Regions from separate parts of the Vulcanococcus sp. DEBay_Sum29NL08_54 genome, predicted to be linked through region 4. Evidence: predicted binding sites of a transcription regulator. Region 4 holds the regulator's gene; each other region holds the start of a gene.
What was found. The regulator NtcA, encoded in region 4, controls nitrogen genes in cyanobacteria. The targets are predictions, from matches to a motif close to GTANCNNNNGNTAC.

Region 1 (6,115 bases), on a different contig from region 4:
CTTTATTGGAGTCGTGCTCCGTGCGGGTGATGCTGTCGGCCACCACCGAGGTGAGGAGCGCATCGATGCAGCCGAGCATGCCCAGGACGGCTCCGTCGATGAGCATGAGCCGCAATTCACTCAGCTCGAAGTGGGGAATTTGCAGGGCGGGGAAGCCAGAGGCAATCTCACCAATGCGGCGAATCTCCTCACCACCGCCACCAGCCAGAACGGTGATGGAGAGCAACGTCCCAACCACCAGGGCAATCAGTTGGGGCGGAGCAATTTTTTTGACGGCCGCTGGGGTTAGCCAAAGGATGGCCATCGTGATCACCGCCAGAGTGATCTCGGTGGGCCGGGCGTTGGCCAGCAGCTGGGGCAAGTTGTTGAGGGTGCCCATGACGCCGCCCTTCGGGCTGGCCTGACCGAGGAAGGGTCCCAGCTGCAGGATGATCAGGATCAGGCCGATCCCACTCATGAAGCCCGAGATGACCGTGTAGGGCATCTGGGTGACGTAGCGACCGAGCCGCAGCAGACCGAAGGCGATCTGGAAGAGGCCGGCCAGCATCACCACGGTGAAGGCCATGGCGAGCCCGTGCTCGGGATTGCGGGCCGTCAAGCTCGCGATCACGGCCGTCATCACCACGGTCATGGGACCGGTGGGTTCGGAGATCAGGCTGGGGGTTCCGCCAAAGAGGGCTGCGAACAGGCCCACCAGCACCGCACCCCATAGGCCGGCAGCTGCCCCGGCTCCTGAGGCGACGCCGAAGGCCAGGGCCATCGGTAGAGCGATCACAGCGGCCGTGACACCGCCGAAGAGATCCCCTTTGATGTTGTTGGTGCTGATCTGATTCAGTACCCGAAAGCCCGAGCGCCGAGGAGGTGCTGAAGCGCTGGTCATCGATTGAACCGAGGTTGGCGCGGAAGGTTAGGTGCTCCCGCGCTGATCTGGGTCGCTGCAACGCAGATCGGCATCGGTCATCCTTGGTGCACGACCTCCGACTGGTGCATGGCTGAGAAGAACAGCCTTTTCGAGCTGGAGGCCAGCTTTGAGCGGGAAGCCCGCCTGGATCAGTCCTATGTGGTGCTCACGGTTGCGGCGAGCCTGATCGCCACCCTGGGACTGTTGGCGGACAGCGCCGCGGTGGTGATCGGGGCAATGTTGATTGCCCCCTGGATCCTGCCCCTGCGCAGTGCCTCCTTCGCGATCCTGGAGGGACGACTGGCCCTGGTGGGCCGTGCGTTGCTGACCCTGGCCGTGGGCGTCGGCATCACGGTGCTGACCTCAGCGGCCCTGGGTTGGGTGGCCAACCTGCCGGTCCTGGGCGATGAGGTCCTGGGGCGCACCACGCCGAACCTGCTGGATTTGGGCATTGCTTTGGTGGCGGGGTCGATCGCGACCTACGGCCGCCTCAAGCCGGAGGCGGTGTCATCCGTTGCAGGCACGGCGATTGCGGTGGCCTTGGTGCCTCCGGTCTGTGTCCTGGGCCTGTTGCTGTCGCTTCAGCAGTGGGAACCGGCCAGGGGAGCAGCCCTGCTGTTTGCCGCCAACCTGCTGGGCATTCTCTCGGGGGGATTGCTCACCTTGGTGGCCACCCAGGCGAGCCTGCGCCAGCAGCTCTTCCGCAGTCAGATGGGTCTGGTGAGCCTGCTCCTGACGGGACTGCTGCTGATTCCGCTGACCGGTGGCTTTGTGACGCTGCTGGGACAAGCCCAACAGCGTCAGGCCCTTCAGGAGGTCGAGCGGGCCATCACCGAGAGCCTGCGCCAACGCACCATCACCTTGGGTAAGGATTCAGAACTCACCGACGTCAAGATCGATTGGACGCAAAACCCCCCTTTGATCAAGGCGGCAGTTCGGGTGAGTCGCCCCAACCTGCCCACCCCGAAACAGGTTGCGGCGGTTCAGGACTTCATCAACAGGACGCAAAAATTCCGCTACCGCCTTTTGGTCCAGCGGGTCTCCATTGACGTGATCGGTCCTGAGACCGAACCCAACCCCGAACCCACCCCCGTGGAAGAACCCCAAGAGGTGGTTCCAGAGAAAGCTGAGCCGGCCAGCGTCGCCCCTGCTCCAGCGGTCGCCCCGCCGCCCGCGGCTCCGGCCGTGCCGGGGTAACGGCCTGAAGACATTTCGGCTGTTCTGTGCACAATTGGGGCCAGTCCGCTGCTGGCCATGCCTGACGCCCTCACCTTTCTGGAGATCGTCGCGGGCATCTTGCTCCTCTTTGGCGGGGGCGAGTTGTTTGTGGCCGGCGCGGTAGCCCTGTCTTTGTTGCTGGGCATTCCTCAGATCGTCATCGGCCTGACGGTCGTTGCCTTTGGCACCAGCGCCCCTGAGCTGTTTGTGAGCTTGCTCTCGACCCTGCAGGGAAATTCCGGCGGGGACTCGATTGCCGTTAGCAACGTTCTGGGCTCCAACATCTTCAACGTGATGGTGGTGTTGGGCGCCAGCGCGGCCATTACCTCCCTACGCGTTCGTAGTCGCTTGGTGCGGCGGGATGTGCCGCTGCTCATCGCTGTGTCGATGGCCACCTGGGCGATGGCCTCATCCGGGAGCTTCTCCTGGGTTGCGGGTCTGGCTCTGTTGACAGCCCTGGTGATCACCCTGGTCTGGGAGGTGCGCTCGGCGCGGGAAGACCACCAGGACGGTCTTGATGACATTGATGCGGAAGGGGCCTCCACCACACCCGTGGCCATCGTCAAATTGGCCCTGGGTCTGGTGTTGCTGGTGGTGGGCTCCCAGGTTCTGATCAAAGGCGCCATCGCTGCGGCCCAGACCCTCGGGGTGAGTGAGGCGGTGATCGGTCTGACAATCGTTTCAGCTGGCACCTCGATGCCTGAACTGGTGACGTCCCTGGTGGCGGCTTACCGGGGTAAGGCGGATCTTGCCATCGGCAACGTGGTGGGCAGCAACCTGCTCAACCAGCTCTTGATCCTGGGTCTGTGCGCCCTGCTCTCGGGTCAGGACGGACTGTTGGTCAGCCCTGAGCTGTTGCGCCGTGATTTCCCAGTGATGGTGCTGACGACCTTGGCCTGCCTGCCGATTTTCTGGAGTGGCGGCGTGATCAATCGCCTTGAGGGGTGGCTCTTGCTTGGCGCCTACGGCCTCTACTTGGTTGAGCAGATCCTCAGCAGTACGGCGGCTCCGGGTATTGATGAATTCCGCTTGTTCGTCTTGGTGGCAGCTCTGCCCCTGGTGTTGGTCTTCCTGACTTGGACCTCACTGCGCTGGATGCAACAGCGCAGGAGCGCTGGCTAGGAGCAGACGACGCTCGGGAGCATGGACACGCTGACCCCTGCGGCGGTGGCGTCGTTGTAGAGGGTTTCGCTGCTCTGGCGGTTCAGATTGACCTGTCCTGAGCAGATCAAGTCCCAGGTTTCATCGGCGAAGTGGGTTTGCAGCCAGAGCATCCCCATCACCGTGCGGTGCTTGAGGTTGTAGCTCTCTCCGACGGACGTCAGGGTGATGTCCATGGCCCATAAAAAACCTCCCCCTATTGGAGGGGGAGGCGTTGGACGCTGATGTATCAAAGCGAACCAAAACCAAAAGCCTTGGTTTTGGGGCGGAATCAGCCTTGGTTGACCTGGGAAGCGGCCTCGGCCTGACGGTGGTGGTAGTGCTGCCCGCGGTACTGCAGATCGACAGCGGTGTCGACTGAAGCCGCTTCGTGGCGGAGGGGCGCTTCGAAATGTTGGCCGCGGTAGGCGTGCTCAACGGGAGCGCTGGTGGGCTGTTCGTGGGTGGCGTTGTCGTAGGTGACGCCGCGGTACTGAAGTTTGTTCATGGTGGTCATCGGGCCTCGAAGGGTTGGCTGGTTGTCCGCTTCGTGGGAAGGAGCGTTGCTTCGCCTCGCGGTGGGCTACTTCCGGTGGAGCCAGGCCCAAAGGGGGCTCACTCAACGTTTTGTCCTTCTGATGCATTTCTAGCGGATGAAGAATGTTCAGAGTGAACAAAAGCCCCTTTTTTGTCTTTTTTGTAATAGTTACTGTGGCCCATTGAACGTTTTTTCTTCACTTTCCTTCTGCGGCCTTAGCGCAATTCCAGATGGACTTGCGAATTGGTAGCGAATGCGACCTTGACGGTGGTCTGTGATGCGGAACATTGGCACCTAATGGCGGTAATCCGTCATCCACCCAGCGACTGCTTTTTGATGACTGTTGCTTCTCCTGTCTCTCGGCCTCGGTCGAAGAGCCTGCAGGAAGCGAGCTTGCTGGAGGCTCCTCAGCTTCTGCTCCGCAAGGTGCGAGGACTGTCCTCCGGCCGTTCGCTGACCTGGCTGGCTTGTGTGCCTCTGGCTCTTTTCGGCCTGGGCGTGTTCAACCTTTCGGCCCGCGCCGCTGAGCTCCCCGAGCTCAACGCAGCGTTCCTGGCCAACAACATGTGGCTCCTGGTGGCCACGATCCTGGTGATCTTCATGAACGCCGGTTTCGCCATGGTCGAAGCCGGGATGTGTCGCCAGAAGAACGCCGTCAACATCCTTGCCAAGAACCTGTTCGTGTTCGCCCTCGCGGTGACCGCCTACTGGTTCATTGGTTATTCGCTGATGTACGGCGGATCCTTGGTGGATGGCTGGCTTTATTTCAACGGCCTCTTCTTTGACCCCACCGTCACCGCTGAGATGGTGACCGAGGGAGCCTTGGTTCCCACCGTCGACTTCCTGTTCCAGGCTGCCTTCGCCGGCACCGCCGCCACGATCGTTTCCGGTCTCGTGGCTGAGCGCGTCAAGTTCGGCGAGTTCGTGATCTTCGCGCTGGTTCTGACTGCTGTTATCTACCCGGTCTCCGGTTCCTGGCAGTGGAATGGCGGCTGGCTGAGCGAGCTGGGCTTCATTGATTTCGCTGGCTCCTCGATCGTCCACTCCGTGGGTGCTTGGGCCGGCCTGGTGGGCGCCATGCTGCTTGGCCCCCGCATCGGCAAGTTCGTGGGCGGTAAGCCCCAGGCCATCCCCGGCCACAACATGTCGATTGCAACCCTGGGTGCCCTGATCCTCTGGATCGGCTGGTACGGCTTCAACCCCGGCTCTGAGCTGGCGATGGACCAGTACGTGCCCTACGTGGCTGTGACCACCACCCTGGCGGCTGCCGGTGGCGCCATCGCTGCCACCATCGTCTCCACCCTGACTTCGGGCAAGCCCGACCTGACGATGATCATCAACGGCATCCTGGCCGGTCTGGTGAGCATCACTGCCGGTTGCGGCAACATGACCCTGGTGGGCTCCTGGGTCGCTGGTGCCGTCGGCGGCATCATCGTTGTCTTCGCAGTCTCCGCACTGGATGCCTCTGGCATTGACGATCCCGTCGGCGCCTTCTCCGTCCACGGTGTGTGCGGCGTCTGGGGCACCCTCGTCATCGGCCTCTGGGGCGTTGATGGCATGGACGTCGGTTCTGCAGGCCTTGGCCTCTTCAATGGCGGCGGCTTCAGCCAGCTCGGCATTCAGGCCCTGGGCTGTGCGGCCTACGCCATCTGGACCCTGGTCACCTGCTGGATTGCTTGGTCCGTGATCGGCGGCCTCTTCGGCGGCATCCGCGTCACTGAGCAGGAAGAGATCGAAGGTCTCGACATCGGTGAGCACGGCATGGAGGCTTACCCCGATTTCGCTTCGGCGAAGTGATCCTCTGAGCTCTGCTCGATGGGCCCGCTTCGGCGGGCCTTTTTTATTGCCTCAGGGCCTTGGCTGGCAGCATGGACGGGCCCAAGGGTGCCGCTTTTGCCCTGCCCCCGCTGCGGTGCGCGCTTGCTCACCAAAACCGAGGAGCGCCCTCCGCGCTTGGTTTGCGTGGACTGCCGGCAGGTCTTGCCCCAGTCGGTCCAGGTGCCGCTCATCACCCTGGTGGTGCGTCACTTTTTGGGCGTGATGCTGCTGCTGGGCCTCGTGGTGGTTCCACTGCTGGTGATGAGTCTTTCGCCCTGGATTGATCGGGTTCCCCGGGCGCCCCGCACCAACTTGAGCGCCACTAGATGAAGTACATCGCTTGCGCTTGAAGCAGCGCATCCCGTTGGGCGAGAAGGTCCGCGAGGGATGTGGACTCCAGTAGGGCCAGGCGCTGTTCCTGCAGTTGGCTCCCAAGCGAGTGCAGCACCTGCTGCTCCAGGCTCTGTTGAGCCGCTGGCTGCGGTTCGGACCTGCCCTCG
Region 2 (7,869 bases), on a different contig from region 4:
GAGGCTTGATCTTTTCTTAGTGCCTCCATTTCGACCTCCGCACCCGCGTCGTTGCAGCCCGTGATTGCTGGCCAAGCGGCGATGAAGCAGGTGCTGGGCGAGCGCTGATTCTTTGCTCTCAGCCCATCTCCTGGCGCAGACGCTGGAGGTGGGCCATCACCACCCCCGAGTTCAGCAGTTCCCGGCAGCGTTCGAGGCCGCCTGTGAGGTTCGCCTCCAGTCCGGCCTGCCAGAGGTAGGTGCCGGCATTCCAGATCAAGGCGGTCGCGAGTTCCCCTTGCCCGCCCAGGGCGGCGGCCGCTTGGTGACCCCAGGTCTCCAGACCTTCCCAAAGCGGGTCGGCTCCGTAGCAACCGTTGTCGCGGGGGTGGAGAATCTGGCGCCCGTCCTCCTCTCGGGTTGGACGACCCGTCACGCAGGCCCGACTGATCGGCAGATCGGTGCTCCCCTCGAGGCCTTTGACGGTCAGCACGTTGGTTTCCCCCGCTAAGTCCAGTGCCTTCCAGGCCCGCGCTTCGGTTGGCGGGTGGACAAAGCCACTGACCAGCAGGTGCTCGCCCTGGTGCGCAGTCCAGAGCAACTCGAGGCTGGCCAGCGGTGGCCGCTTGCCGAGATCCTCGCGGTAAGGGATCAGGGTTTCGGCATCCGGGAGGTGGTCCGGTTGATGGACCAACGCCAGATCGCAAGCGTTGAGCTTGGCCTGGACCCACTCGACGCTTCGGCCGGCGAGCTGCAGGCCCAAGCAGGCGAACAGCTCCTGGGCCGTGATCCCGTATTTCACGGGGATGCGGCCGGCCCCTTGCAGCACCACGGGGAGTCCGGCACTCGAGAGCACCAGGGCGGTTAGGGGGTAGATCGGAGCGGTGCGCGTGCGCCCGTCAAAGGGCATGCCGAAGCTGATGGCTGGCTTGCCGGTTGTCAGCTGCGGGCCCCGCTTTCGGTACACATCCAGCATCCCGGTGAGCTCCTGAGGCTCAGGCCGGCGGATGCGGTGGGCGATCAGGAAGGCGCCGATTTGGGCCGGGCTAGCGGCCCCATCGAGCATCAGTTCCAGGGCGTGGGCGGCTTCCTCGCGCGTCAGTCCACTACTGGTGTGCTCGCCACTGCCGACTTTGCGGAGATAGGCCTTGAACAGCTCACGGCCATTCGGCGGGCCGTCGGTTGGGGGAGCGGCGTAGGTCAAGCCGACAGAAGAGCTCGTTCTCACTGGATTCTCCGTGCCGGCAAGGCCCGATCTGGTAGCAGCAGCTACCAAGTTGTTTCAGGCTCGGTAACAAAGGCTGCGAAGTTGATCCCCATCTGCAGCGAATCTGACATGCGAGCAGAACGCAGATTGCGCTTCATTCTGTTCACTCCTCTCATCAATTCTGGCCTGTCTCCATGACGGTTACTCCTGTTTCAATGCCCTCGTTGGCAGCTCCCTCTCCCGCCACAATCACGGCGACATTGATGGCGGCGAAGAAGGCCAAAGGGCTGAGCTTCGCTGATCTGGAGGCCGCCCTGGGTCGCGATGAAGTGTGGATCGCTTCGCTGTTCTACTGCCAGTCCACCGCTTCGGCTGAAGAAGCCCAAAAGCTGGCTGAACTGCTCAGCCTTGACCATGCCATTACCGAGGCACTGCAGTCGTTCCCGACCAAGGGCGGTCTGGATCCTGTGATCCCGACTGATCCGCTGATCTATCGCTTCTACGAGATCATGCAGGTGTACGGAATGCCCCTGAAGGACGTGATCCAAGAGAAGTTTGGTGATGGCATTATGAGCGCCATTGACTTCACCTTGGATGTGGACAAAGTTGAAGATCCTGCTGGTAACCGAGTGAAGGTCACCATGTGCGGCAAGTTCCTTCCTTATAAGAAATGGTGAGCTTCGGCTCCCAACGCAAAAGCCCACCAACGGTGGGCTTTTTTTGTGGCGAATTGTAGAAATGAATAGTTATGCCAAGGCCTGCTCGACCAGGGCTTGATGCCTGACCTGAGCCTTGAGTTGACGCCGCAGCGGCTCTTCTAAGGCTGTGCCAGCCAATTCGCCTCGAAGCTCCAGCAGCTGCTGGCAGCATTCCAGGCTGCCGATGCAACCGAGGGCCTGGAGTGCCGCTTCAGCGACGCGGGGCAGAGCTTCGGTGCTGATGCAGCCGCGAATGGCAGTTAAGACGCTGGGCTCGTTGCGCCGTTGCAGCAGCTTGATCGTGGCAATCACCACATCGGCGCGAAAGTCCTGCAGCAGAGGCGTCGTCAGGCGTAGGACCTCCTCGGCCGTCAGGCTGCGATTGCGGAAGGTCAGCAGGCTGAGGCCTGCCAGGCGATGGCTCTGGCCAGGTGCGCTTAGCGCTGATTCGATGATGCTGAAATCGATCAGATTGCCCCAGCAGCCGAGGGCTTCGAGCACATCGGGCTCCAGGGGTCCGGCCTCTGGCAGCCAGGTAAGGAGCTGAGTGCAGGCCTGGGGGTGATGACAGATCCCCAGGGCGCGAATGAGGGGCAGAGAAATGCCCTGCGATTGGCAGAGGGGAAGGATCAAGGCAATGGCCTCGGGTCCGGCCATCCCCAGCCGCTCAGCCAGGCTGAGGGCAAGGGTGGGATCGGAGACCCGAGGCAGCAGAGCGCTCAGTTCTTCAGGGGTGAGGGGCTGCCGCCGCCAGCGTCCGAGCCGCTCGCTCAGAGCAGCTTCCTCATGGGGCTGAAGAAGGTCAGAGGCAGGGGCGACAGCGAGTCCCATTGATCAGCGAGCCCCCAGCTCGGCGGCCAGTTCCCGCTCCAGCTTGTCGTCGTGCTCACTGGGGAGAACGTTGGGCATCTTGGTGCGGTGGGTGCTGTAGAAGAGCATCCCGATGAAGACCATCCCGCCCACGATGTTGCCGAGGGTGACGGGGATGAAGTTCCAGACGATCACCTTGCCGAAGGACACACCGGAGCCCAGCAGGGGGCCGGCGGTATGCAGGAACTGGTTCACCACGATGTGCTCCATGCCCATCGTTTGGAAGGCCGTGATCGGCAGCCAGCAGGCCAGCAGCTTGCCGGGAACGCTCTTGCTCACCAGGGCCATGGTCACGCCCAGGCAGACCAGCCAGTTGGCGACCATGCCCCGCAGGAAGGCCAGGAAGAAGCCAGTGCTGCCAAGGGCTTCGTACTTGGTGACCACATTCAGCTTGTTGAGCTTGATGATCGTGGCGGCCACGACCTGCCAGCCCTTACCGCCGTCGGCAGCGGCCAGGGGCTCAACGGTGCCGGCGCTGGTCAGGCTGGCCCACATGATCAGGGCAACAACGGCGGTGCCGATGAAGTTGCCAATCCAGACCCAGGCCCAGTTGCGGAAGGTGGCGCTCCAGCTCGCCTTGCCGGCCCAGACGCTCATGGGCAGCAGGGCGAAGTTGCCGGTGACCAGCTCCATGCCGAAGAGGACGATGCTGGCGAAGCCGAAGGGGAAGAGCAGCGAGCCCAGGAAGGGCATCTTGCTCTGGGCGGCCACGGTCAGGGCCAGGATCACGGCGAGACCGAGGATGGCTCCGGAATAGAAACCGCGGATCAGCAGGTTCTTGACGCTGACGGTTGCTTTTTTGCCGCCGGCAGCAATCATGCCGTCGACTAATTCATTGGGTAGGACGTAGTCCATCTGTGAAGCTGTCGCGCTCATGTTTTGCTCTGCAAGTGATGTGTGAGGAAAGGAATTAACCGCTAATGCGGTTCATCAAGCGAGAAATGATGTCTTGGCTGCCTTGGGGCCTGTTGACGGCAGCTTTGTCAGTGCCACTGCTGCTCAGCCAATTCACAAACCGAGAGAAGACATCTCTCTTTTGTTGCGTCGTTGATGAAGACATGCGTCCGAAGTTGAGGGTGAGACGGTGCGATCTGATTGAGGACAGGCTTCAGAAGAAAGGAGCACCTGGTCTCAAAAATGCCGGTAAATGTGTAGTGCGGACTGCGGCTTTTTACGTCCTGGGCTTGGCGCCAAACTGTTCAATGAGAACTTCTTTCAGCACCGCTTGGATTTCACTGGCGGGAACTCCTTTGCGGTGCATCTCGCCGATTTGAGGGTTGGCACCTTGGGAGCCGCCAATGGTGATGTTGTAGCCCTCGCCCATGCCGCCATCGGGCTGTTTGGTTTTGGTTCCGGTGAGACCAATGGCGCCCATGTAGGCCTGGCCGCAGGTGTTGGGGCAGCCCGTCCAGTGGATCTTCAGTTCCTCCGGAAGGACCAATTCACGATCCAGCGCTTCAGCAGCAGCGAGGGCTTGATCCTTGGTGTTGGTGAGGGCAAAGCTGCAGTAGCTGTTGCCGGTGCAGCTGACGGTGCCAGCGGCAATGTGGCTGGGGTTCAGGCTGAAACGTTGCAGGAGTGGTTCCGTTTCAAAGGCCTGGAGTTGAGCGCTGCTGATGCCGGTAAAGATCACGTTTTGATCTTCCGTCAGGCGCACGCTGCCGTCGCCATGGCGCTCGGCAAGGGCGGCAATGTCTTGGAAGTCTTCGGCCAGCAGGCGTCCGACGGGAACATGGACACCGGCGTAGTGCAGGTCCTGCTGCTTCTGCGGGTGGATGCCGTAGTGGGAGCGGGGTTCAGCGTCGAAGACTGAACCTGGATCTGGGGTCAGCGGACCAAAGCGTTCTTCCACCATGGCCCGGAAAGCCTCCAGGCCAACCTCGTCGAGGTACAGGCGGAAGCGACCCTTAGGGCGCTTGTCCCGCTCTCCGTTGTCCCTCCAGATCTTGATCACGGCTTCGGTGATCGCGCAGATTTGATCTGGTTTGACCCAGGCGTTCAAGGGAATGGCATAGGCATTCATCTGGGAGGAGAGGATGCCGCCGATCCAGACGCCAAAGCCCATCTCGCCGTTGCGCTCAACGGGGTGGAAGGCGATGTCGTTGTGGAGCAGGAAGTTGTCGCGTGCACCAGCGACAGCCGTATTCCACTTCCGCGGAAGGTTGGAGAACTCGGGGTTGCCCTGGTGGTTGCTCGTGAGGAAGTTTTCGAGCTCCTGGGTGTACGGGCGAGTGTCGACAATCTCCAGGGGGTCAATGCCGGCAATGGGATTTCCGGTGACGTTCCTGGGGTTGTCGAAGGCCGATTGGATGGTGGTCAGGCCAACCGCTTTGAGTTGACCCAGAATCTCGGGCAGGTCCTCCAGGAGGATGCCGCGCATTTGGATGTTTTGGCGCGTGGTGATGTCGGCGCTTCCGTTGCTGCCATAGCGAGCCACGATGTTGCCGACGACCCGAAGCTGCTCTGCGGAGATCACCCCGTTGGGAACCCGCAGGCGCATCATGAACAGCCCTGGAGTTTTGGGTCTCCAGAACATTCCGTACCACTTCAGTCGCAGCTGAAGATCCGTCTCATCGACGTTCTCCCATCCAAGTTTGGCGAACGTCTCGATTTCGCTGCCGACGAGTAGGCCGTCTTTGGCCGCTTTGTTCTGCTCAATCTTATTGAGCTTTTTACCTTCGAGCCAGCTCGGTAGTGCGCTGGGTGTCTCGTTTGCGTTGGACATCGTTGGCGTCGCCACCATGGGAAATCGGTTCAGATGAAGTCAGCAACTGAGCCGTTTCCAAAACAAAGAACGACTAGTGGGTGGAATCAAATCATTCGCCCTCTGCACTGCTTTGTCGCCGTTGTTACGGATCGACGCCGTCCAAGGGGAGTGGTGAAAAGGGTGTCAACGGATACCTAAAGGGGCCCCATCTTCCGGGTTGATGGTCACGCTCTTCGGCCCCGCGCAGCTCAGTATTGGCGTCCGATTTCGCCCAGCATTCGCGTCGCTCCACTGCGAATCATTTGCCAGACCTTGCCCATGGCGGCGAAGTCGGCATCGAGTTCGCGCCTCCACTGCGGGGTGGGCTGCATCTCCCGGTAGCGGGGGCGTCCGTAGCTGCTCTGGGGCCTGCGGCGGGAGCTGGGCAAGGGGCGGGCGGCTGGCATCGTGTTCCTATGAATCCGGTGGATGTGACTCCATCAGCAGGCCCGGGGTGCTGGCGGTGGCCGTTGCTACCGAAGCCCTCCGCTGCTCGGCAGTCGCCCTTGCTCTTGGTGGTCCACGGCCACGCCGGTGGGCAGATTCCCCAGGTCATCACTGAGCTGCTGAACGATCTCGCCCAGGCCCGTCAGGCTCCGGTTTGGTTGCAAGCCCTCACGGCTGATCCTCTGGAGCTGCCCCAGGGGCAATCGCTGCTGTTGGTGCCCCTGCTGCTGACGCCCGGCAGCCATGCCCGCAGTGATGTCCCGGGGATCCGTGATCGGCTGCGCCGAGAAGGGCATCAGGTGTGCACGCTTCCTTTCCTCGGGGCCTGGGGCCCCTGGTTGGAGCATTTGCGCGCGCTGAATGCTCCGGCTGTGTTGCACCATCCCCTTCGGCCAGGGGTGGCGGATCGCTACCTCTCGGCCCTGAGCCGCTACCTGGGGGTGCCCTGCTTAAGTGCAGACCGAAGCGCCCCGAGCGATGCGGCGGCATTGCCCTTGGCCCTTGCGCCCAATCGGATGACGGCCCACCTACGGACGGACGTCTCCCCCTGTCTGGCGCTGCTGGAGCGTCCGGCCACCCGTCAGTTCTTGTTCAACCTCCTGCTCGATCTGCCATGACCGCTGACGTTGCCGGCAAGGTGTATCTGGTGGGGGCTGGTCCCGGTGATCCCGACCTCCTGACGGTCAAGGCCCAGCGTTTGCTCAGCCAGTGCGATGCCCTGGTCTATGACTCACTGGTGCCGCGCGAGGTCTTGGCCTTGGTGCCGGACGGTGCCGAGCAGCACTTCGTTGGGAAGCGCCGGGGCCATCACTCTGTGCCCCAACCCAGCACCAATGCCGTGCTGGTGGAGATGGCCAAGCGCCATCGCTGCGTGGTGCGCCTGAAGGGTGGGGATCCCTTTCTCTTTGGTCGTGGCGGTGAGGAGGCAGCCCACCTCGAGCGTCATGGGATCGCCGTTGAGGTGGTTCCCGGGGTGACGGCTGGGATCGCCGCCCCTGCCTATGTCGGCATTCCCGTGACCCACCGCCGTGCCGGCAGTTCCGTCACCTTCGTGACCGGTCACGAGGAGATTGATAAGCGTCGTCCTGGGGTGGATTGGCGCGGCTTAGCCCGCAGCAGTGATGGCCTGGTGATCTACATGGGCCTGCACAACCTGCCCCATATCTGTGAGGAGTTGATTGCCGGCGGCCTGGACGCCTCGACCCCTGCTGCTGCGGTGCAGCAAGGCACGGTGCGGGGGCAGAAGGCGGTGGTCTCCACCTTGGGTGGTTTGGCTGCAGCCGTTCAGGAGGCGGAGCTGGCCTCCCCGTCCATCGTGGTGATTGGCGATGTCGTCAGTCAGCGCGTTGAAAGCTGCGCCCCTGAGCCGGCCCTCGTGGAGATGCCGATTCCGCTCAAATAGGGCTGAGGGCGTCCCAGGTGCAGGGTTCGCAGGGACCATCCGCGAGGTGCTCGGCGCACCTGGGCGGAGAGCCACTGCTGATCCCGTTCCTTGAGGGCTGCTCGATCGCTTAGGTCTTCGCCGCCGTAGAGCAGGTTGATGATCCGATCTGGGTCAAGCTCCAGTTCCGCCACCTCATTCCAGAGGCCTTGGCTGGCCTGGGCATCGGCCCGGCCGATCTGTGCCTCGGCGAGGGACTGGGCCAACAAGATCACCAGGGCCTGTTCTTTGCGGGCAGAAAAGCTGTCACTGCTGATCCCGGCGCGGCCCGGGCGGTCAGTGCAGCTGCTGGAGGGGGCTGTCATCGCAACCTTCCAAGGGTTGGACTAACGCTAATCAGGGTTGGGCCAGTTGCCTTCTGGTCGTTAGGCCTCGGCGCGCCAATTGGGCAGCCCGAGGGCGTCCCGTTGGCTGAAGCGCTCGCAAACGGCATAGGCCGCGGGGAGGTTGGCGACCCGCTCCCAGCTTCCGTCGCTGTCGT
Region 3 (7,869 bases), on a different contig from region 4:
AACCCAGCCGTCCAGGAGGCGGTACTCCAGGTCGTTGATTTCTGGTTGGCACGCGGCATTGATGGATTTCGCCTCGACGCCATTCCGTTTTTGTTTGAGCGCGAGGGGACCCGGTGTGAAGGACTACCGGAAACCCATGCCTTCTTGAAGACCCTGCGTCAGCGCGTCGATGCCTTTTGCGAGGCCAACCCCGGTCGAGACGTTCTGCTCCTGGCAGAAGCGATTCAGCCGGTCAAAGAAGCCATGCCCTACCTGGAGGATGGAGAGCTGCACGCGGCCTTCAACTTTGCCTTGACGGCCCATCTCTTCGCCTCGGTCGCCCATGGGGAGACCAAGGCCCTGAATCGCTTCCTTCAGGAGATCAGCAGCCTGGACTGCGGCCGCAGTTGGGCTCTACCGCTGCGAAATCACGATGAGCTCTGGCTGGGCGATGGCCACCTGGTGCCTGACGAGGTCATTCACTGGGTGCGTCATGGTCTGCCTGCTGCCCATGGCCATTGGCTGAACTGGGGAATCAATCGACGACTGGCACCGCTCTTAAACGGAGATCCCAGACCCAACATGGCCCTTCATGCCCTGCTTTACAGCTTGCCGGGCATGCCCTGCGTCTATTACGGAGATGAACTCGGGATGGGGGATTGGCCGGGACTGAGGGACCGTGACCCCAACCGAACGCCCATGGCCTGGAGCCCGGATCGCAATGGCGGTTTTTCCAGTGCTCCAGATCCCCTGCTGGTGCTGCCGCCCATCACCGCACCTGGATACGACTACCGCGTGATCAATGTTGAAGTTCAAAAGTCTCTAAAGGGGTCGCTTTTGAACTGGCATCGGCACATGCTGGTCAGCCGAAAACTGCTGCCTGCCCTGAAGCACGGCGACTTTGAACCCCTGCCGAGCCATCACCCGAGCGTCGTCAGCTTCATTCGCCGCTGCGAAGCCATGACCGTGCTCGTTGCGGTCAATCTCAGTGGTACAGGCGCATCCACCGAAATCGATCTGAGCCGATGGGAAGGAGAGCGGATTCGGGAGCTGCTCTGGGGCTGTGAATTCCCAGAGGCCAGCTCCGAATGGTTTATCTACCTCCAGGCCTATGGCTTTGGCTGGTGGCTGATCGGCGACATGGAACTGGCGAGCAACAGCGACTCGGCCGCTGGAGTCAGCCGCTCCGCTTCCGCCTGATCCAAAAAGCCAATGCGACTGCGCCGCTGCAACAGATCATCTGCCGAGCGGGCCCACTCCAAGCGGATGTTGTAGCGCCACTCCGCCAGGCAAACGGGAACCACGCTGCTGAGCGGTTTCCGCTCAGACGGCTCCATGGCCTCGTTCAGGACCGCCTCTGCTCGAAGGCCATAACTGGAGATGAGGTGGTCAATTTGCCGGGCCTGGAGTTCGCCGTCCGGCAGTAGGCCCTTTAAGTGCTGAGCGAGCTGGGCGAGCTCAGCGTCGGTTTGCTCGGGGGACTGAGCGGCTCCAAGCAGGGGCAGGGGCTCAGGGGCCGGGAGGGTTCGATTCAACTGTTGGGCGATGGCCTTGAGGGCATCGACCGCCAACACCCGGCAGGTGGTCCACTTGCCCCCAAGCAAGCTGATCAGCCCACAGTCGAGCTGTTCGACTTCGTGCTCGCGAACCACCTTGCTGCTGCCGCGCTCAGAGTCCGGCTGAATCAGAGGGCGACCGCCGGCCCAGCGGCTGGACACCGAGAAGCTGGGTTGCCCTGGGAACCACTGGCGTAGGTGATCCAACAGGAACGCCTCCTCCGCATCGGAGACGGAGGTGGCTTCATCGACTGGACAAGGTGAATCGGTGGTCCCAACCAGTGTTCTGCCTTGGAAGGGGAGCACGAACATCACGCGGCCATCGCTGGTTTTAGGGATCAGCAGGCCGACGCCCTCTGAACACAACGGCTCGCTGAGCACAAGGTGCACCCCCCGGCTGACCAGAAGGCGTGGACTGCACTGCGGGTCGGCCAGCAGCCTCAAGCTGTCGGCCTGGATGCCTGTGGCATTGACCACACAGCGGGCTGACCAGTGGTTCAGCGCACCATCGGCCTGACGCGCTGTGACACCCGTGAGCTGGCCCTGCTCCTGCTCGAAACCAACGACCGTGCAATCCCGCTGAACCACGGCTCCGGCCGCCTCAGCCGTGAGCAAGAGCAACAGATTCAGGCGCGCATCATCAAATTGACCATCGCTGTAGAGAACGGCGCCATGGCGATTGGGGTCCAGGCCTGGCAGGGAGCGTTGCAGTTGCTGGCGGTTGATGCCACGACTGGGTTCGAGGCCGGCCGCTCCCGCGAGGAGGTCATACATCCCCAGCCCCATCCGGTAATAGGCCTGCTCAATGGGCCCCTGGGTCGGTAGGGCAATACGCAGAGGTTGGGCCAAAAAAGGAGCCTGATCAATCCAGTACTGGCGCTCCGCCAGGGCCTCCCGCACCAATTTCAGTTGGGCGGCATCGAGCTGCTTGAAGGCCAGCTCCAGGTAGCGAACGCCGCCATGGAGCAACTTCGTGCTCCGGGAACTGGTGCCCTGGCCTGGATCACCCGCCTCCAGTAACGCCACCCGCAATCCGCGGCGAACGGCCTCGTAGGCCAGGGAGGCTCCACTGCTCCCCCCACCAATGATCAACAGATCAAACGGTTGCATCGCCATGCCACTCCAAACAACGTTCAACCGCCTGGTCCCAGCGGCGTAACCAGCGCTCCCGTTGCGCCTCCGTTTGCTGAGGGCTCACCTGGGTCGAGGAAGCCCTCACCGAGCTGGCAATGGCCTCGAGATCGTCGACCACTCCAACGGCCTCACCGGCCATCAGGGCAACGCCCAAGGCGGTGGACTCCAAATTGGCCGGACGCACCACCTCAACGCCGGCGCTGTCGGCCTGGGCCTGAAGCAAGACAGCGGAGGCCGCCGCCCCGCCATCAACGGCGATGGTGCGCAGGGGAGCGCCAAGGGCCTCGGCCGCACCGCGCAGCAGTCCGGTGACGGCTAAGGCAATCCCCTCGAGGGCAGCCCGGGCAATCTGCGGTGCACCGGTGTCACGGGTCATGCCGATCAACAACCCTCTGGCATTGGGGTCCCAATGGGGAGAGCCCCAGCCGGTGAAGGCCGGCACGAGCATCAGCTCGCCCGCACTGGCCACCTTGGAGGCCAACCCGTCGACCTCGGCGGACTCACGAATGATCCCGAGGCCATCGCGCAGCCACTGGATGACCGTTCCTGCATTGAACAAGCTGCCTTCAATGCAGTAGGTCGTGCTGCCGTCGGCGTTGCTCCAACCCACGGTGCTCAGCAGGCCACCAGCGGCGCGCTGAGGTTGCTGCCCGCAATTCACGACCAGAAAGGCACCGGTTCCGTAGGTGCACTTGGCCTGGCCGGGTTGCCTGCAGAACTGGCCATAGCTGGCGGCCTGTTGATCACCGAGCATCGCCGTGATCGGCACACCGGCAAAGGGAAGGCCCTCAGCGATCACCCCAAACGAGCTGCGGGTGGGTCGTAAGTCGGGCAACGCCTTCAGGCTCAGACCAACGCGTTCAACCGCCTCCGGCAGCCAACAGAGCTGCTCCAGGTCCAGCAGCAGCGTGCGACTGGCATTGCTGATGTCTGTGGCGTGCTGCGCTCCGCGGGTCAGCTGCCAGAGCAACCAGCTATCGACAGTGCCAAAACAGAGGTCATCGCCAGCCAGGGCCTGCCGGGCCTCGGGATAGGCCTGCAGCATCCAAGCGATCTTGCTGGCGCTGAAATAAGGATCCAGAACAAGTCCCGTCTGGCGCTGCCACTGATCCGCCGCCGCCTGGCGCTTCCAATCTCCGCAGATCGATGCGGTCCGACGGTCCTGCCAGACCAGGGACGGGCCGAAGGGTTCGCCGGTGCTGCGTCGCCAGAGGGTGGTGGTTTCGCGCTGATTGGTGATGCCGCAGGCCCTGACTGCTGCCCGTTGCCCTGGACTGAGGCGCTGCTCCAGTAGGGCCATCGCCTCCAGCTGGCTCTGCCAGATCGCGGAGGCGTCCTGCTCGACCCAACCATCATCCGGGTAGTGGATGGCAAGCGGCACCTGGGCCGAGGCCACCGACTCGCCGTTGGAGGACACCAGAACGGCGCGAGAACTGCTGGTGCCCTGGTCGAGAGCTAACAGATAGGACTCAGACACAGGCAAAAGGGTTTCCCCACTCTTACGGGCTTCCAGCGGATCTGTCAGGGGCTTGACGCAGCACGAGACAGTGGAAACAGCTCAAACCTCGCCTCTACCGATGACCTCGCTCTGGAGTACTGCGCCTGCAGTGGCGGCCCTACTCGGCGGTGGGTTGCTGTCCCTTCTGGCAGCAAGGATCTTTGGGATCTTCTTCGGTCGTCTGACACGGCGAACGCGAAGCGAAACCGATGACTTCATCGTTCAGGTCATCACGGACACGATCCCAATCCTTGGCTGGGTCATCAGCGCCAGTTGGGCCTGGTGGCTGCTGCCGACCTCTCCCGAGGCGGATCGGGTGGTCTTCACCATCTCGAAACTCATCCTGGTGGTGTTCCTGGTGCGGCTGGTCAACCGCATCAGCCTGCGGTTGCTGCAACGCTCCGCGGCCCACAGCGGAGATCCAGCGGTCGGCAACATGCTCCGCGCCCTCGCGCCGATGTTGCGGGCGTTGGTCTGGTGCGTCGGCGCTGTCCTCTATCTGCAGAACATCGGTGTCCAGATGGCTGCGATCTGGGCTCTGCTGAGCGCCGGTGGCATCGGGGCAGGCTTGGCCTTAAAGCAGCCGGTCTCTGAATTCTTCGAATACATCACCATCCTTCTTGACAAGCCCTTCCAACCCGGTCAATTCATCCAAGTCGGAGAGGTCTGGGGAACGGTGGAGAGGGTGGGGGTGCGTTCGACCCGTCTGCGCAGCATCAACGGCGAAGCGATCGTCATGAGCAACAGCGCCCTGACCAGCTCAGTGGTGGCGAACTATGGGGAGATGCAAGAGCGGCGGCTGATCTATCGGCTGGGGGTGACCTACGACACCAGCCACGCCGTACTGGAACGGATCCCTGGCCTGTTGAAAGCGATCGTTGAGCAGGGGGGCGATGCCCGCTTTGACCGGGCCCATTTCGTGGCCTTCAACAGCAGCAGCCTTGATTTTGAGTTGGTCTATTTCGTTCCTTCGAACGACTACGTCCAGGCGATGGAAGCCCAGCAACGGATCAACCTGGCGATCGTCCAACGCTTCGCCCAGGAGGGCATTGAGTTCGCCTTCCCGACGCAAACCTTGCACCTGCACAACTGCACTGAGGCCTTGGGTTCTGGGGTGTGACCCGACTTGCTATGGTGGGCGCTTGGGCAATTTGCCCGAAGTTGTGTTTTTAGAAGATCGGTCATGTCCCGGGTCTGCCAACTCACCGGCAAGCGCGCCAACAACGGCATGGCCGTCTCCCACTCGCACATCCGCACGAAGAAGCTCCAGCAGGTGAACCTGCAAGAGCGCCGTCTGTGGTGGGCTGAAGGCAACCGTTACGTGAAACTGCGGGTCTCCACCCGTGCCCTGAAGACCATTCAAAAGAAGGGCCTGGGCGCCTACGCCAAGCAGCTGGGCATCAACCTGGCCAAGATCTGAGCTTCAATCCTGGGAGTTCTCCCAGGATCAAGTTGAACCGCCGCAACCTGCTTGTTTCGTTTGGTGCTGCGGCCTTAGGCCTGCTGGGACTCCCCCGGCAGGCCTTTTCGATGGGAGGGACCCTGCCCGATCTCGATCAACCGGCCCCTGGCTTTGGGCTCTCCGGCGTGGTTCCAGGCGAGGGGGGGGCCGTCGAAGCCGTACGCAGCCTGAGCGATTTCAAAGGGAGCTGGGTGGTGCTCTACTTCTATCCCCGAGATTTCACGGAGGGGTGCACCTTGGAAGCCAAGGGCTTTCAACGGGATCTGCAGCTGTTCCATGCCCGCAATGCGGAAGTGGTCGGAATCAGTGCAGACGACACGGACTCCCACAAAGAGTTCTGCGGAAGCGAGGCGTTGACCTACCCGCTGCTCTCTGATCCCGGAGGAGAAACCAGCAAGCGCTACGGCAGCTGGATCCCGCCCTTCTCCCAACGTCACACCTTTTTGATTGACCCAGAAGGGGTTCTTAAAGAGCGCTGGTTAGGGGTACGGCCCCTAGGCCACAGCCAGGAGATCCTGAAGCGGCTGGATGAGCTACAGGCCTGAGGCTGCGCGCTGCTCCAGCAGCCTCAGGTGGGCTTGACCTGCAGGGAGGCTGTCGCAGAACAGGCAGTTGTCCTCAAATCGCACTTGATAAAGCTCGCCTTCGCTGGAGCGCAGCTGATAGATCACTCCCCCTTGGGGATCGACCAGCACAGGGACCTGGGCCATGGGTCTTCAGGAGCAACGAGCAGAGGCTGGCTCGGCGATTGAACCCTTGCCATAGGTGCATCAACTCATCATCCGTAGCGACCACTACAGGTGATGCGGGTGGCCACGAACCGGGGTGGACTTTGGTAGCGAAAGGAACCTGAAGGGGTCTGACTGCTCTGCATGCTTGCCCCAATTCCACTCGAGCAATGTTTACCGAGTACAGGCCAAAGAAGGGATATGACGAATACTTCAGTGCCGCCGAAGGCCCTCGCTCCGGCCTCAAGCCCCTGGTGAACTCCCTGGGTGCACTCGGGATCGAGAAACTCAACCGCAATCACGCCGCCGCTGGAGTCCTACTGAAGCGACTCGGGGCCACCTTCAGGCTGAATGATTCGGGCGGACGCGTGGGGGAACGGATCCTGCCATTCGACCCGCTGCCACGCTTGATTCGCTCGAAGGAGTGGGAGCGTCTAGAGCGAGGACTGTCCCAGCGCCTAGAGGCGATTGATCAATTTCTGGGTGACATCTACGGCGAGCAACGCATCATCCGAGATGGGGTTATTCCGCGGGAGCACGTGGAAAGTTCCCTGGGGTGGAGGCGCGAGCTTCAAGGGTTCAAGCCCCCCTTGGGCAAATGGTGTCAAATCTCCGGGCTTGATCTGATCCGTGATGGAGAAGGAACCTGGCGCGTCCTGGAGGACAACCTGAGATGTCCTTCTGGTGTCGCCTATTTCCTGGAGAACAGGAGGGTGATGAAACGGATGTTCCCGAGCCTGTTTAGTGGCCGGATCGTCCAGCCGATTGATCGCTACCCCTCCCAGCTGCTGCAGACCCTGAGGGAGCTGGCGCCCTGGACCGACTCCCCCCGGGTCGTCCTCCTGACCCCCGGGGTGTTCAACAGCGCCTATTTCGAACACAGCTATCTGGCTCAACAGATGGGCATTCCCCTCGTCGAGGGCCGGGACTTGGCCTGTGAAGACGGACGGGTTTGGATGCGCACGACCCGTGGATTGGAGACCGTCGATGTGATCTACCGGCGCATTGATGATGACTTCCTCGATCCCGCCGTCTTCCGCAGCGATTCAATGCTGGGGGTCCGCGGACTGATGGAGGTCTATGCCCAGGGACGGGTGGCGATTGCCAACGCTCCTGGAACTGGAATTGCCGACGACAAGCTGATCTACGCCTATGTGCCGGAGATGGTGCGCTACTACCTCGGGGAGGAAGCCATCATCCAAAACGTCCCCACCTACCTCTGCTCTAAAGCTGAAGATCGGTCCTATGTCCTAAGCCATCTACGGGAGCTGGTGGTGAAAGCCGTCTCGGAAGCTGGAGGCTATGGGATGTTGATCGGACCCCATGCCAGTGACGAGGAGATCCAAGACTTCGCCACGAAGATCGAGGCCAATCCGCGCAACTTCATTGCCCAACCCACCCTGGAGCTCTCCACCGTCCCCTCCCTCAGTGACGGCGAGCTCTACCCCTGCCATGTGGATCTGCGGCCCTACATCCTGCGGGGCAAAACCACCTGGGTCACACCAGGCGGGT
Region 4 (7,869 bases):
CTTCTCGATCCGCACCTTGGCCACCTCCAGGATTTGGCCACTGCTGATCACCACATCACCCTGACGTAGGGCAATCAGGTTGCGTTCGAGACGCTCGAGCTCTTGGCTGCTGCTTTTGATCTTGCTGTTGAGCTTGGCGAGCTCAGTGCGGTTGCGCTGGAGATCGGAATCCTTCGCGGCGATGTCACGGCTGAGGCGGTCGCGCTCGGCCTCCAGTTGTTTGCGTTGCTCCATCAGGGGAGCCAGTTCCTTCTGCAGCCGGCTGGCCTGCTCGGCCACCACCTTGAGTTGGCGTTGGGCCTCGCTGCGCTCGTTCTCTGCGCTGCGCAGGGCGCTCCGACTTTGGGCCAGGTCCTTGCGACTTGAGCTCAGGGCATCGCGGCTGTCCCGCAGGCGCTGTTCGATCTGATCGAGTTCGAAGAGCCCCGTGCGCAAGCGATCACTGACGAGCAGCATCAGCCCAAGGGAGATGGCACTGATCAAGCTGCCGGTCAGCACCGTGATCACCACGGCGGTCTTCTTGGGCCGCAACCGGAACAAGCTCAGCCGCGCCTTGCCGACCTTGGATCCCAAGCGATCCCCCAGGGTGGAGAGCACTCCCCCGAGGATCAGCAACGCCAGGATCAGGATCCAGCCGGACACGACGTTGGGCGACGACGATCAGTATCGGTTGCGGTGGCTTGGAACGCAGCTGGGATCGGCCACCAGTTCAGCCGTTTAGCTGAAGCGTTTGGCGAGGGCCAACGGATCGAAGACGGTGATTTTTTTGCGGTCGATTTGCACTAGGCCGTCGTTGCGGAGGTCGCCCAGGAGACGGGTGATCGTGACGCGGGTCGATCCGATTGCTTCGGCGATGGCCTGGTGGGAGAGGCGCAGGTCGATCGTGATTCCTTCGCTGCTGGGTACACCAAAGTCGCGGCAGAGCACCAGCAGGAAGCTCACCAGTCGCGAGGACATGTCGCGGTGGGTGAGGGTTTCGATCATGGTCTCGGTTTGAAGAATCCGAGAGGAGAGACCCTGCAGAAGCAGTAGACCAACCGCCGGGTCTTGTTCGATCGCCTTGCGGACGGAGGTGGCGGGAGCCGTCACCAGCTCGACGCGGGTAAAGGCAATCGAGTGATAGAAGCGGTCCGAACGCTGGCCTGTCAGTAGAGACAGCACGCCGAAGAGGCTGTTCTCCCGCAGCAGTGCCACGGTGATTTCCTCGCCGGATTCGTAGACCCTGGAGAGCCGGACCGCACCCCGTTTCAGCAGATAAACCTTTTCGGCGGGGTCGCCGGGGAAAAAGATTGTTTTGCCGCGCTCAACGATTTCGGTGGTGCTACCGCTCAGGCCCCGGATGACATCCAGCAGCGTGGCATTGGGCGGCAGGGGACTCCCCGCGATCGGTGCGATCACTGACGTACCGGTCGTAGGGCTAGGGGAGTAGCGGCTGAATCCTTGCGTTGCCACGACCATTTCAGCGCGACTGAGTTGCCTGGAACCTACGGATCAGTCCAGGGCCGCCCTGTAGCCATTGAAACTAATTTGCTGCCTCTGCCAAGGCCTGCTTCTGGGCCTGCATCAGTTGATCGATGCCGCTTTCCGCTAGGTCAACCAGGCTGGAAAGCTGTTGGCGACTGAAGGGTGCGCCCTCGGCAGTGCCTTGAATTTCGAGCAAATGTTGCTCTTGATTCATCACCACGTTCAGATCGACCTCTGCTCGGCTGTCCTCGCTGTAGTCGAGATCGAGGAGTGCGGCGCCATCCACGAGGCCAACGGAAACCGCCGCCACCTGCCCCACCAGGGGCGATCGTTCCAGCACTCCGCGCTGCTCCAGGCGTTGCAGGCCGAGGGCTAAGGCGGCCCAGGCTCCAGTGATGCTGGCGGTGCGGGTGCCGGCATCGGCTTGAAGGACGTCACAGTCGATTTGCAGGGTCCGCTCCCCCAGCGCCTCCAAATCCAGGCAGGCCCTGAGGCTGCGGGCGATGAGGCGTTGGATTTCTTGGGTGCGACCGGAGAGCTTCATCAGCTCCCGTGGCTGCCGGCTGGGGGTGCTGGCGGGGAGCAGCCGGTAGTCAGCGCTCAGCCAGCCCTTGCCGGAGCCTTTACGCCACTTCGGAACACCCTCCTCTAAGCAAACGCTGCAGATCACAGCCGTGTTGCCCGTGTACACCGTGACGGAGCTCAGGGCGAAGCCCATCGGATCCCAAGCGAAGCGCGTGCTGCGCAGGTCCGTTGCGCTGCGGCCGTCCCGCCTGGGTTGGGTGCTGCTCATCGCGGGCTGGCTCAGTGCCTCGATGGTACGGGTGTTTGCACTACAGGTAGTGCTTGTTGCTTGCCGGACGGCCTAACGCCGCTACATTCAGGATCCCAAGCGGCAGCCATGCACTCGATGACGGCCAGCATTGCAGCCACGCCCCGTGCTGGACACCTGCGTCCATTGGCTGTGGTCCCGGCGTCGGCCCCCGCTCGCAGCGTGCGCCTGGCGGCCCAGCAGGAGGGGCAGCTCCAGGTTCACACCGCTCCCTTCCGCGGCAGCTTCAGTGGGGTATTCAGTCAGGCCCTGCGCAGCGCCGGACTTGGCAGCCGCGTTCTGGTGAGCCAATTCCTCAAAGGTGGGGTCGATCAGGGTCTGGAGCGCAGTGTGTGGCTCTGTGGCCGCCTTCAGTGGCTGAGGCCAGCCGTGGCGGGTTGCCTGGCTGAGCCCGTGCCGGCCTCCCAGGCCGATGTCGAGGCTGTGCGCGAGATCTGGGCGTACACCCGTGAGCAGCTGCTGAGCGGTCAGCTGGATCAGTTGGTGCTCGATGAGTTGGGCCTGGCCGTCGAATTGGGCTACTTGTCCGAGGCGGAGGTCGTTTCAGCCCTGGAGCAGCGGCCGTCCCACCTGGATGTGATCCTGACGGGGCCCTCCATGCCCACCGCTCTGTTGGCCATGGCCGATCAGGTCACCCAGCTGCGCCGAGGTTTCTGATGCTCAAAAACGACCGTTGGATCAACGAGCAGGCCGCCTTGGGCATGCTCGAGCCCTTTCAGCCGCAGCTGGTTCGCCATCTCGATCCGGAGAACAGCGAAAAGCCGGTTCTCAGCTTTGGCTGCTCGTCCTACGGCTATGACCTGCGTCTCTCCCCGCAGGAGTTCCTGATCTTCCGGCACGTCCCCGGAACGATCATGAATCCCAAGCGCTTCAACCCCGCCAACCTGGAGCCGGTGCCCCTGCATGAGGACGAAGACGGCTCGTACTTCATCCTCCCGGCCCACTCCTATGGCCTGGGTGTGGCGCTCGAGAAGATGTGCGTCCCTCCCAACATCACCGTGATTTGCCTGGGCAAGAGCACCTATGCCCGCCTGGGGATCATCGTCAACACCACCCCAGCTGAGGCCAGTTGGGAAGGTCACCTGACCCTGGAGTTCAGCAATTCCTCCGGCGCGGACTGCCGCATCTATGCCAACGAGGGCATTTGCCAGCTGCTCTTCTTCGAGGGCGATCCCTGCGAGACGACCTACAAGGACCGGGCTGGCAAGTACCAGCACCAGCCCGAGCGGGTCACCTTGGCCAAGGTCTGAGCCCTAAGGGGCCAGGCGCGCCTTGTGCAGGCGGGTCTTCTCGTACCAAGCCGCGATCTCTGGGGCCCAGGCCTGGAGGTGGGGCCACATCAGATCGCAGAGCACCCGGATTTCCTCCTGGGCATCGAGCTTGGCGCGCAGGTCCATGAAGTGCAGGAACGCCCGCAGCGAGAAGCTCACCACGAAGTGCTGGCGGTAATCGAAGGGAAGGATGCCCCGGGCATGCTCCTCGGCGAACCCCGCCGCGAGCATGTCGCGATAGCGCTCGGCCGCGGCTTGGCAGAGGGCGAGATCCTTGGCGCGCTCGTCTGCGCTGTAGGTGTACTTCTTGCCTTGCCGATCGCTGTACTGCCCTTCGGGGCGGAGGTAGAAGACCTCTTCGAGTTCCAGCTCGCCGTTGGCGGCCCGGCAGATGCGCTCGCCGGTGTAGCGCATGGATTGGACGTCAAAGCTCACGCCCACCCGGTGGGTGCGGGCCTGCTGCATCACGGAGTGGGGGAACCAGCCCACGTTCAGCACGATCTGGGCGTGCTCCAGCGGACCGTAGTGACCGCGCTCACCAGCTAGGAGACGTTTGACGCAGATCTCGCCGGCCTTGGTCTCATCAGGCCACTCGGCGCGATCGGCCGCCACAAACCCTTCGCTGTAGTCCTGGTGCATCCCCGCATAGACGCACTGCTGGGGGTTGGGGGTCGCTGCAATCAGCTCAACCCGAAAGCGTTTCATGGGCGGGCGATGGCGTGGGGAGCTGGTGCTGCAGGGTAACGGGCTTTGGGGGACTCAGCTGTGGCTGCGGGGGCCTGCCATGGTGGTCGCCTCCGCTTGCGGCAGGACGCTGGTCTCGGCAACGCCCGCCATGGCCGGTAAGGGGGTGCCTGCCACCAAGGCTTCAGTCAGGGCTTCCAATTCGCTTTGGCTGCGGGCGCCGACGGCGCGGCCCACGCGGGTGCCACTGGCATCGAAGAATTCCAGCTGCGGGATGCCGTTGACGTCGTAGCGATCCACCTCCGGTTGCCAGCGGGGGTTGTCGACGTTCAGCAGCACCACATCGAGTTGATCGTGGTGTTGGCTCTCGACCTTCTCCATCGCTGGGGCCATGGCTTGGCAGGCCTCACACCAGTCCGCGTAGAACTCGACCACGCTGGGCCGGCCATTGCTGAGGGCAACGGCGGGCTCCAGCGACTGGCGGGCCAGCTTCTCCAGGGGCGCCGCCGGTGAGAGCCCGCCGCGCAGAAGGAAGAGCCCTAAGGCCAGAAGGGCGGCCACTGCAGCCAGCAGCATGCGCTCGCGCCGTCCCAGGGCTGCCGTGTTGCTGTCCACAGGTGGTGTGTTGATGCTTGGCGCCAATCTGCCAGGGCTGTTCCCATTCCGCGTCGATACCCTGACGGTGGCTGAGTTGCGCCCTTGAAACGCCGCATCACCCTTCACTTCCCGCGGGAGGCGGTGCATCAGCCGATCACCTATCGCCTGGCGGTCGAATTTGATATCGCCGCCAAGATCCTGCGGGCGCAGATCGCTCCGAACCAGAGCGGAACGATGGTGGTGGAGCTCTCCGGCGACATCGATGATCTCGATGCCGCTGAGCAGTGGTTGGAGGGGCAAGGTCTGGGCTTGAACCGGGCCTCCGGTGAGATCGCGATTGATCCCCAGCGTTGTGTGGACTGCGGCATCTGCAGCAGCGTTTGCCCGAGTGGTGCCCTGAGTTTCACCGCTCCCCACTGGCGACTGGAGTTCAACGCGCAGCGCTGCCTGGTCTGCGAGCAATGCATCCCCTCGTGTCCGTTTGAAGCGATCGCCCTGGTGTTGGATCAAGCTGTGGGCGCTGCCCAGTGATGCGCCTGTCCATGCGCCCTGTGACTGCTGTTCTTCGCTTCCTGGTCCTGCCGCTGCGGGCACCGATGTTGCTGGTGCTGTTTGCTGTCAGCGCCTTCATGGGATTGCACTGGGCTGATGTGTCTCCGCAGTTGCTGACCCAGGCCAGCACGCCGGTGCAGCAGGAGTTCGCGGGCCCTTGGTTCTGGCCGCTCCAGTGCATGCAGGCGCTGCTGGTGGTGGTGCTCTGCACCATGCCCGATCTGCTTCTGCGGGAGCTCTCGCAGTTGATGGCGGCCAGTAAGGCGCTGACCCTGGTGGTGACCTTGCTGGTGGTGATCACCGGGGGCCTTTACCTCCTGCACCTGGCGGTGCTCTCTGAGGTGTTGGTCTTGGCCTCGGCGGTCTTGCTCGCCCGGCTTGATCTCACCCGGCTTCGGATTGCACCGGCGCCCCTGCTTGGAGCCTTTGTGCTCTGCAGTTGGGTCCTGGCGGGAATCCTGGTGGGCCGCTCCCTCTATGCCCATCTCGGGTTCGTCTTTGCTTAGGGGCCGGCATCAGCGGCAGAGGGTCTCGGCGCTTTCTGCGAGCCGCCGGTAACTCCAGTAGTTGCCCAGCACTTTTTTGGTGTACAGCCGGGTTTCGGGGTAGGGGATGGCCTCGGTCCAGAGCTCCGGTTCGCGCTGCAGATCAAAGCCCCGAGAGTTGAGCCAACTGGCGACGGCACCGGGGCCAGCGTTGTAGCTGGCGATGGTTTGGAACAGGTTGCCCCCGGTGCTGCTGAGCAGTTGTTTGAGGTAGGCCGCCCCCAGGGCTGCGTTGCGGGCTGGATCGATCAGGGCCTGATGGTCCAGGGGTTCGCCCGCTAGTTCGCTGGCGGTGGCTGGCATCAGTTGCAGCAGGCCACTGGCTCCAGCCCCTGAGCGCACACTTGGGCTGAAGCGGGATTCCTGCTTGGCGACCGCCAGCAAGAGGGCGAGATCGACACCCGTCGCTTCACTGGCGGCGCCCAGTTCTGCGCCAAAACGCCGGGGGTGCAGCTGCCGTTCCCGCTCGAGTTGTCCCCGGCAGCCGATCTGGGGCAGGCGAAAGCTGGCCCGCTCGAGTTGTCCGAGTCCGGTCCAGTCATCGCCGATTGCCGTGCGCAGTCGACCTTCGATCAGAAACTCCTCAGGTCGGCTGGGGGACCTGCCCCCTTGCTTGGTGCGCCAGCTTTCCCAGGCCTCCAGTGCTTGCCCCCGCTGCCAAAGGGCATCGATGCGTGTGTCACCACTGGCCAGGGGTTCCCAGGGCTGAAGCGGCTCTGTGCTGCTGAGTTCCTGGTGGGACTGTCCCAGGCGTTCGCTGGCCCGCCAGCTGTAGTAGCCCAGGGGTTGGCTCCGTTGGGTTTGCCGCCAGAACTGCTCCGCGCTCGCCTGGTCCCCCTGCTGCTGGGCACTCCAGCCGCGCCAGAACAACTGGCGCGCCGCTAGAGGTGCGGGCAGGTTGGCGCTCTCCAGTTGGCTGAGCCAGCCACTGGCCTGGCGCCAGTCCCGCTGCAGCAAGGCCTTGCGCGCCTCGCTCCACTGGAGTTCCCAGCTGGCTGGGTCATTGGGCCAGCGGCTGAGCACGGTGGCCGGATCGACCTGTCCCGCTTCGGCGAGACGGGCCTGCACCGGGGCGCTGTCCTGGAGGGTTGGTGGCAGTTGTTGGAGACGTTCCACTGCGCCGGCTGCAGGAGATTGCGCCAAGAGGCGTGCGGCCTCTGCACCCTGCGGGCCTTCGCTCTGGGCGAGGCGCAAGAGCCAGTCTTCGGCCTGCGTTTGTTGCGCGCGGTTCCCCCGCAGCAGGGTTTGAGCCAGGCGCAGCTGCAGTTCTGCTCCGGCGGGGGTAGTCCCAAGGCAGCGCAGGGCTGCTTCGCTGCGTCCCAGTTGCGCGAGCCCCGCGGCGAGCAGCTGCTTGTCTTCGGCGCTGAGCGCAGCGGCACGGGTCTCGCAGGTTTGCAGCAGGAGCGCTTCGGCACCGGGCCAGCGGGCACCCCAGCGGGCGAGGTGCAGGGCATCGCCTGCTTCGAGGGCTGCCGCCAGGGCCGCCGGGTGGGCGGCAAAGCGCTCCAGCAGCGTCAGCCGCAACTTGGGTTGCTGCCGGCCCAGGGCATAGAGGGCATCGGCACTGGCGGGTTCCTGCGGAAAGCGCCGCAGCAGTTCTGCCCAGAGAGCTTGGGCTTCCTGGGGGCGCCCACTCGCTTGGGCGGCGAGGGCTGCGCGTTTGAGGCTGATCGCCGCCAGCACTCTGTTGTTGCGGTGGTTGCCCCAGCCCTGGCCCTGGAGCCAATGGCGCCGCTCTTCAGGGCTGCTCTTGGCTTGTGCACTCAGCAGCAGTGCCGCATCCCGGCGCCGGTCTGGATCGAGGCTGTGTTTGCGGCTGCGGGTCAGCTCGGCTGCGCTGCTGTTGGGGGTGAGGGGCGGAGCCAGCTGCACCAGAACCTGCCGCCCGGCGGCCAGGGCAACGCCCGTTCCCAGGCAGCAGAGA

Region 1: the regulator NtcA is predicted to act here: its motif matches at 4,044-4,057, upstream of QZ186_RS10920 (ammonium transporter).
Region 2: the regulator NtcA is predicted to act here: its motif matches at 5,642-5,655, upstream of QZ186_RS10495 (ferredoxin--nitrite reductase).
Region 3: the regulator NtcA is predicted to act here: its motif matches at 6,414-6,427, upstream of QZ186_RS00695 (circularly permuted type 2 ATP-grasp protein).

Annotation. Positions count from the first base shown of each region.
Region 1 covers NZ_JAFMNJ010000053.1:76-6,190, reverse strand. Annotated here, with positions in the region: partial or broken gene QZ186_RS10945 (SulP family inorganic anion transporter) at 1-880, opposite strand, end outside; gene QZ186_RS10940 (DUF389 domain-containing protein) at 989-2,098, shown strand; gene QZ186_RS10935 (calcium/sodium antiporter) at 2,156-3,241, shown strand; gene QZ186_RS10930 (hypothetical protein) at 3,238-3,456, opposite strand; gene QZ186_RS10925 (DUF4278 domain-containing protein) at 3,552-3,776, opposite strand; gene QZ186_RS10920 (ammonium transporter) at 4,134-5,594, shown strand; gene QZ186_RS10915 (hypothetical protein) at 5,682-5,945, shown strand; partial or broken gene QZ186_RS10910 (Rrf2 family transcriptional regulator) at 5,938-6,115, opposite strand, start outside.
Region 2 covers NZ_JAFMNJ010000044.1:2,508-10,376, reverse strand. Annotated here, with positions in the region: gene QZ186_RS10515 (anthranilate phosphoribosyltransferase family protein) at 119-1,183, opposite strand; gene cynS (cyanase) at 1,402-1,863, shown strand; gene QZ186_RS10505 (hypothetical protein) at 1,933-2,715, opposite strand; gene QZ186_RS10500 (formate/nitrite transporter family protein) at 2,719-3,609, opposite strand; gene QZ186_RS10495 (ferredoxin--nitrite reductase) at 3,926-5,497, opposite strand; gene QZ186_RS10490 (hypothetical protein) at 5,710-5,907, opposite strand; gene QZ186_RS10485 (hypothetical protein) at 6,016-6,564, shown strand; gene cobA (uroporphyrinogen-III C-methyltransferase) at 6,561-7,349, shown strand; gene QZ186_RS10475 (hypothetical protein) at 7,286-7,693, opposite strand; gene QZ186_RS10470 (hypothetical protein) at 7,754-7,869, opposite strand, start outside.
Region 3 covers NZ_JAFMNJ010000001.1:123,479-131,347, forward strand. Annotated here, with positions in the region: gene QZ186_RS00660 (alpha-amylase family glycosyl hydrolase) at 1-1,179, shown strand, start outside; gene QZ186_RS00665 (glycerol-3-phosphate dehydrogenase/oxidase) at 1,089-2,651, opposite strand; gene QZ186_RS00670 (glycerol kinase GlpK) at 2,632-4,146, opposite strand; gene QZ186_RS00675 (mechanosensitive ion channel family protein) at 4,247-5,287, shown strand; gene rpmB (50S ribosomal protein L28) at 5,351-5,587, shown strand; gene QZ186_RS00685 (peroxiredoxin) at 5,614-6,174, shown strand; gene QZ186_RS00690 (hypothetical protein) at 6,163-6,339, opposite strand; gene QZ186_RS00695 (circularly permuted type 2 ATP-grasp protein) at 6,528-7,869, shown strand, end outside.
Region 4 covers NZ_JAFMNJ010000024.1:6,520-14,388, forward strand. Annotated here, with positions in the region: gene QZ186_RS08455 (DUF3084 domain-containing protein) at 1-642, opposite strand, end outside; gene ntcA (global nitrogen regulator NtcA) at 718-1,458, opposite strand; gene rph (ribonuclease PH) at 1,523-2,257, opposite strand; gene QZ186_RS08470 (cob(I)yrinic acid a,c-diamide adenosyltransferase) at 2,375-2,953, shown strand; gene dcd (dCTP deaminase) at 2,953-3,546, shown strand; gene thyX (FAD-dependent thymidylate synthase) at 3,550-4,272, opposite strand; gene QZ186_RS08485 (thioredoxin domain-containing protein) at 4,327-4,866, opposite strand; gene QZ186_RS08490 (NIL domain-containing protein) at 4,951-5,379, shown strand; gene QZ186_RS08495 (hypothetical protein) at 5,379-5,906, shown strand; gene QZ186_RS08500 (lytic transglycosylase domain-containing protein) at 5,916-7,869, opposite strand, start outside.